One region of the Pristimantibacillus sp. Z349TD_6 genome, then DNA from elsewhere that is predicted to be linked to it. Evidence: a T-box and tRNA genes for the amino acid it is inferred to sense, from the RefSeq annotation. Region 1 holds a T-box; the other holds one or more tRNA genes.
The links. A T-box is a leader RNA that pairs with one kind of tRNA and senses whether it is charged. The one in region 1 lies ahead of leuS (leucine--tRNA ligase), so its partner is inferred to be a tRNA-Leu.
Positions count from the first base shown of each region.

Region 2: it has a tRNA-Leu gene. The T-box ahead of leuS (leucine--tRNA ligase) is inferred to sense a tRNA for this amino acid. The anticodon was not compared.

Region 1 covers NZ_CM149662.1:4,921,196-4,924,467, forward strand. Annotated here, with positions in the region: gene leuS (leucine--tRNA ligase) at 1-2,164, opposite strand, end outside; T-box leader at 2,247-2,500, opposite strand; gene AC0VYE_RS21630 (CynX/NimT family MFS transporter) at 2,601-3,272, opposite strand, start outside.
Region 2 covers NZ_CM149662.1:3,266,268-3,269,539, reverse strand. Annotated here, with positions in the region: gene AC0VYE_RS13925 (divergent polysaccharide deacetylase family protein) at 1-822, opposite strand, end outside; gene AC0VYE_RS13920 (xanthine phosphoribosyltransferase) at 1,030-1,620, opposite strand; tRNA gene AC0VYE_RS13915 (tRNA-Leu) at 1,703-1,786, shown strand; gene AC0VYE_RS13910 (hypothetical protein) at 2,608-3,249, shown strand.

The sequences.
Region 1 (3,272 bases):
CCGCGATATGCGGCGCAATTGGCGAAATCAATTGAACGAATTGCTCCATTGCTGCTTGCGGAAGCACATCTGTTTTGTAGGCTTCGTTTACAAAAATCATGAGCTGGCTGATTACGGTGTTGAAGCGAAGTCCCTCATAATCATCCGTAATTTTTTTGATTGAACGATGCCATGTGCGCTTGAATGCATCACTCGTTTCGCCATTGCCGATTTTGGCATTCAAGCTGCCATCCTCGTTCACGAACAAACGCCATACACGGTTAAGGAAACGATATGTTCCTTCCACACCATTGGTATTCCAAGGTTTCGTTGCTTCAAGCGGACCCATAAACATTTCGTACATACGAAGCGTATCTGCGCCAAACTCGTTTACAATATCATCTGGATTGATAACATTTCCACGCGATTTGGACATTTTTTCGTTGTTGTTTCCAAGGATCATACCTTGGTTGACAAGCTTATGGAACGGCTCCTTTGTATCTACAACGCCGATATCATAAAGCACCTTGTGCCAGAAACGAGCATAAAGCAGATGCAGAACAGCATGCTCAGCGCCGCCGATGTAAAGGTCAACCGGCAGCCATTGCTTTTGCTTCTCTGGCGAACAAAGCTGTTTGTCGTTTTTAGGATCGATGAAGCGCAGGTAGTACCAGCAGCTGCCAGCCCATTGCGGCATCGTGTTCGTTTCACGGCGTGCCTTCATGCCCGTTTCAGGATCGATCGTGTTCACCCATTCCGTAACGCTGGCAAGCGGTGATTCCCCAGTTCCTGAAGGAGTGATAGCATCAACATCAGGCAGCAGAAGCGGAAGCTGATCCTCAGGAACAGTCTTCATCGTACCATCCTCCAAGTGAAGGATCGGAATCGGCTCACCCCAGTAACGCTGGCGGCTGAACAACCAATCGCGCAGGCGGTAAGTGATTTTCCCTTTTCCTTTGCCCGACGCATCCAGATGCTCTATCATTTTCGCAATCGCTTCTTCATTCGTCAAACCGTTCAAGAAATCGGAATTGACATGAATGCCGTCGCCTGCATAAGCTTCCTTCGTAACATCTCCGCCTTGTACAACCTCAACGATTGGCAAATCAAATTGCTTAGCAAATTCCCAGTCGCGAGCATCATGACCTGGAACAGCCATAATTGCACCCGTTCCATAACCAGCAAGAACATAATCTGCGATCCAGATTTGTGTTTTCACGCCATTAACGGGATTAATGGCATAAGCTCCTGTGAACACGCCTGACTTGTCTTTCGCCAAATCAGTACGCTCCAAATCACTCTTGCGCGATGCTGCCAGTTGATAAGCTTCAACTGCTTCTTTTTGCTCTGCCGTTACGATTTTTGCAACAAGCTCATGCTCAGGAGCGAGTACGCAATAAGTCGCGCCAAACAATGTATCTGGACGAGTCGTAAATACGACCAATGCGGAATCATGACCGTCAATCTCAAAGGTAACCTCAGCTCCTTTGGATTTTCCAATCCAGTTGCGCTGCATATCCTTAATGCTTTCTGTCCAGTCCAGCTCTTCCAAATCATCCAACAGACGATCCGCGTATTCCGTAATTTTCAAAATCCACTGACGCATAGGCTTGCGAACAACGGGATGATTGCCCCGCTCGCTTAGGCCGTTAATAACCTCTTCATTGGCAAGCACCGTTCCAAGAGCTTCACACCAGTTAACTGATACTTCAGCAACATAAGCGAGTCCTCTATTGTACAATTGGATAAAAATCCATTGCGTCCATTTATAATATTCAGGATCGGTTGTACTAATCTCGCGATCCCAATCGTATGAGAAGCCAAGTGATTTTATTTGTCTGCGGAAATTATCGATGTTTACAAACGTAATATCGCGCGGATGCTTTCCTGTATCAAGCGCATGCTGCTCAGCAGGCAATCCGAACGCGTCCCAGCCCATCGGATGAAGGACATTATAACCTTTCATTCTTTTGTAGCGAGACACGATATCCGTCGCTGTATAACCTTCGGGATGTCCTACATGCAAGCCAGCTCCAGATGGATATGGAAACATATCTAATGCGTAAAACTTTGGTTTATCAGCATCCTCTGTCGTTTGAAACGTTTTGTTTTTATCCCAAAATTGCTGCCATTTCGGCTCCACAACAAGCGGGTTATAGCCGTGAAATTGCTGTTCTTGACTCATGTGCTCATATCCTCTCTCAAATAAATGCTGAATGCATAATTGTACAAAAAAACATAAAACCTCTCGCCCCTAGCGAATTATCGCTAGGGACGAGAGGTTGTTCTCCCGTGGTACCACCCTAGTTAGCGAAAGACATGCTTTGCCGATCGCTCACTTGTCGCCCTTATCGCGGGCCAAACGGTGATTTTCGCGTAAACGATGTTTCGTAAACATCGCTTTCGTTAATCGCACAGCTCCAAGGCGAGCTTCATTTCGCTGCAGGTCCGGCTTCCACCATAAATCACCGGCTCTCTAGGCCTGACAAACGAAATTACTGTTCCTCTTCAACGCTCCATATGCATAAAATCGTTAGTTTCGATTATAAAGATCACACGGTTCGGTGTCAAGAGAACGTACTTGAACTTCAAGCGTATCCTAATCGATTTGAACAACACATCTATTGTTCTTGTGCTCCTGATATGGTTTTATTCGCTCCAGCTCCGAAGCCTATATATCCAAAAATAACGGCAACGGCTACTAGCATCACTAATGAGATAGTCCAATTATTCGTCAAATCATGAATGAGTCCAAACAACAGCGGTCCGGCAGCGGCAAGCAGATAACCAAGTGACTGCGCCATCCCCGACAACTGAGCTGACTGCCTTGTGCTGCTTGTCCGCAGTACAAAAAACATAACTGCGAGACTAAAGCCGGAACCGCCGGCAATTCCGAGTAAGATCATACAAATCGGAATAAGATCCACATTCCCGCTAAGAAGACCTAGGTATCCTAGGAGCAGCAAGATCGTTGTAAGAATAACAAGCAGCCTTTGGCTTGCCTGCTTTCCCGCAATGACAGGTATAATAAATGTCGCGGGCAAGCTGACAAATTGCAGCAGTGACAGCATCCATCCCGCATCAACGTGACTCATGCCGCGGTCAGACAAAATTTCAGGCAGCCATGATATGTTGACATAGAAACAAAATGATTGAAGACCCATAAATAATGCTACTTTCCAAGCTAAGCCAGAGCGCAGCAGACTACCGTTCTTCTCGCCATTCGTTGCTGCTTTGTTGTTATCCTTCTTCGCAAACGAACGAAGTTGCGGTACCCAAGCAATTGTAGCAAT
Region 2 (3,272 bases), 1.7 Mb from region 1:
CATCGCAGGTATGGACTGATGAAGAACCGAGGAGGTATATTTCCCAGGTGCTCCAACATGTCCGATTGTGATGCAGCTGTCATGTGTCTCCAAATGCTTGCGAAGCACGCCGATTTGCTTGGAAATATGCTGAACGGTATAAACGTCATCGAGAAATACATCATTGGAGACTGTCGGCACGCCCAGCTCTTTGGCTAATTTGGGAACAACCGTTTTGAAGGTGGTCCGGCTATCTAGAAAAAAGAGTCCCCGCTCCTTGCATACGCTTAGCACAATTCGCATCATTCGCTCATCTGCTGTCACCTTTGAGCCCATATGATTATTCATCCCAATGGCATGAGGCACATCGTCAATGGCATTCTCGACCCGTTTACGCACCTCTGCGTCGCTTAAATCAGTCGTGAGCGCTCCAGGGCCTAACCAGCTTTTTAGCCCTTTATTTGGCTCCATCGGCATATGAACAATGACATCGTGGCCAAGCCTATATGCTTCCTCTGCATCCTTCTTAGTCGTTGGCATAAAAGGCATAATCGCCGCTGTAATTTTGACTGGAAGCTTCATCATTTCCTCTGTTCCGCTCATGTTATTGCCAAAATCGTCAATTACGATTGCCACTGGCTTCCGTTCATCCACCTGCGCTGCCGCACTTATCCCTTTAGCTGAACTTTGAGCAGAAACATGACCATAACTCAGCGGGCTCGTAGCAGCTGAAAATGCACTCAGCAGCAAGACTGCCGCAGTTGTCTTAGCAACCGATGACCATCTCATTTTACGAAATTTCTGTATTTCTCTTTCCTCAATTACATTATGCTGTCTGCTCATTGCTGCACGCACCTTTCACCGTTTGCTGTTATTGTTTGTGAAAATGCTGGAAAATATGCGAATGCAGCATAATATCAGAAGCATAAACCTAACTTATAAATATAAAAAAAAGAGACCTGATTTAGGCCTCTCTTGTCATTGGTTTCTATTTATAATTTATTCGAACTTAAATTTCTGTAAGCAATTTCATCACATACAACTGATTGTTTAAGCGTGAGCGACTGGATGAGGAGCGAATGTTACTTTTCCGCCTGTTAATGATGCCACTCTTGCCAATGAATGTACAAGATAACCATGCTCGATCAGCTTTTCACGTCCTGGCTGGAACGCCTTCTCGATCACGATGCCAATACCAGCTACCGATGCACCCGCTTGCTCAACGATTCGAGCCAAACCAAGCGCTGCATCGCCGTTCGCTAGGAAGTCATCTATAATGAGGACACGATCTTCAGCTGACAAAAACTTGCGAGAAACAGTAACTTCACTTTCCTCTTGCTTCGTAAAGGAATAGATTTTCTCGGTATAGAGATCATCTTTAAGTGTCAGCGACTTGCGTTTACGCGCAAATATTAACGGCACGTTCATTTGCAGAGCAGCCATAACCGCAGGTGCAATGCCTGAAGACTCCAGTGTAAGCACCTTCGTAATTCCTTGCGCTTCGAATAGGGAAGTGAACGTTTTACCTATGGCGAGCATAAGCTGGGGATCTACTTGATGGTTTAAGAATGAATCCACCTTCAATACATTGTCATTAAGGACGATTCCTTCTTGCATGATTTTTTGCTCTAATTGCTCCACAGCATTTTCCCCCATTTTTATAAAATATTGTTGACTATTCCAGCTTACTCATGATACGATATTTTTTGTTAAAACATGTTTTGCGGTCGTGGCGGAATTGGCAGACGCGCTAGATTCAGGTTCTAGTGGTGTAACAGCCGTGGAGGTTCGAGTCCTCTCGACCGCATCTATCTCAAATCCCTTAAAACCCTTGATATTCAAGGGTTTTTTCTTTTTAAGACTAATAAATTGTTGAACACAATCAAGAATTCACTTTCTCCTAACTTCTTACTTGGGGACGGATTGGGGACGGATTGAAATAGTTAAGATTCAAAGATTTCATTTTTCACACAAAGCTAATCTAAACAATTTTTCCTATTACACCTTCTAACTTGTTCGTGTGTACGGACATATTATCTTATAAAATTCCTCTTGTAAAGGTACTCCTCTAACTGTTTGGCAGCGTTCAGCCGCTCTCAATTAAGACTGCTTCATGATCTGTAAACATCTTATTGACTTTTTATTTCCATAAGGAGATATTAAATAAAGTACAAACATTGATATCAAGGAGGTTTTGCGATTGGATAAAAAAGAGGTTCAATGCGGTTCGTGCGGTAAACGAGTTGAATTTTTAATTGATTCTGGTATCTGTCAGGAATGTTTTGACACAAAAGAGGAATAGTATATCACTGCTTCAAACAAAGAACGCCAGCACTCTTGAGGGTGCTGGCGTTCACTATTTTAGGACGATATTTCAGCTAAGCTGGACAATATTGAATAAATTTCAATTACGGTAGTGGATTTATGAGGTGTAATTTAACCGCCTACGTTGCCTTGTAAGCCATCGAGGAAACAATTCAATTGAATCATCCCTGTATATAACAAAGTGACAGCACCTATATGTACGTGTTGGCATACTTTGTTTATTCATTGACAATGATGCAACGGTTTAATACCATCTTTACATATAGTTGCGATTACCAATAAATTCTAAAGGTAGGTTAAAACATGCATACAGACTACAGTATAGCTTTTATATCAAAGGAGCTTGGAGGCTGGTTTAATGTAAATGAAAATCACCTCCCAGAATCCTTTTTTAGAAAACGCATAACTCTTGAAACGCTAGATCAGGAAGGAAATGTAATAGCGGCATCCCAAGTTTCAGAATCAGATAAAAATAGTATGATGGCCACACTGTTTGCAAAGTACGGTGCTATACTTATTATAAAGGAATCTTATCCCGATATATTTTCAGAAGATGAACTTCAGTTAGCAATATATCTTATCGAGCGTCTATACGGTTCAATTCCTACACAAGAAAGCGTAATGGGAGTAAGGAACTTAATTGACACGCACGGCTTTTCAAAAATTGAATTTGCATATGAATTGGCGTACGGGCCACAATGGAATGGTTGTTTTAGAGGAGTATCCCCTAAAAGTCGTTATTATAACGTGTATCTAACGTTTGATGAATCCTTAAAATTTATTAGCGAACGTGAAGGCTTTTATTATGTAATGAATAAACAAGGGGACCGAGTTCATGACTTTGTTGATAAACCTACGAAATCTCAAATTAATTATCATCGGAAGAAATATGATAATCAGACAGTCTTTTTAAGTTTTAGTGATTGGAAGCTACATAACACCTAGTTACAAATTATACAATAGAGAAT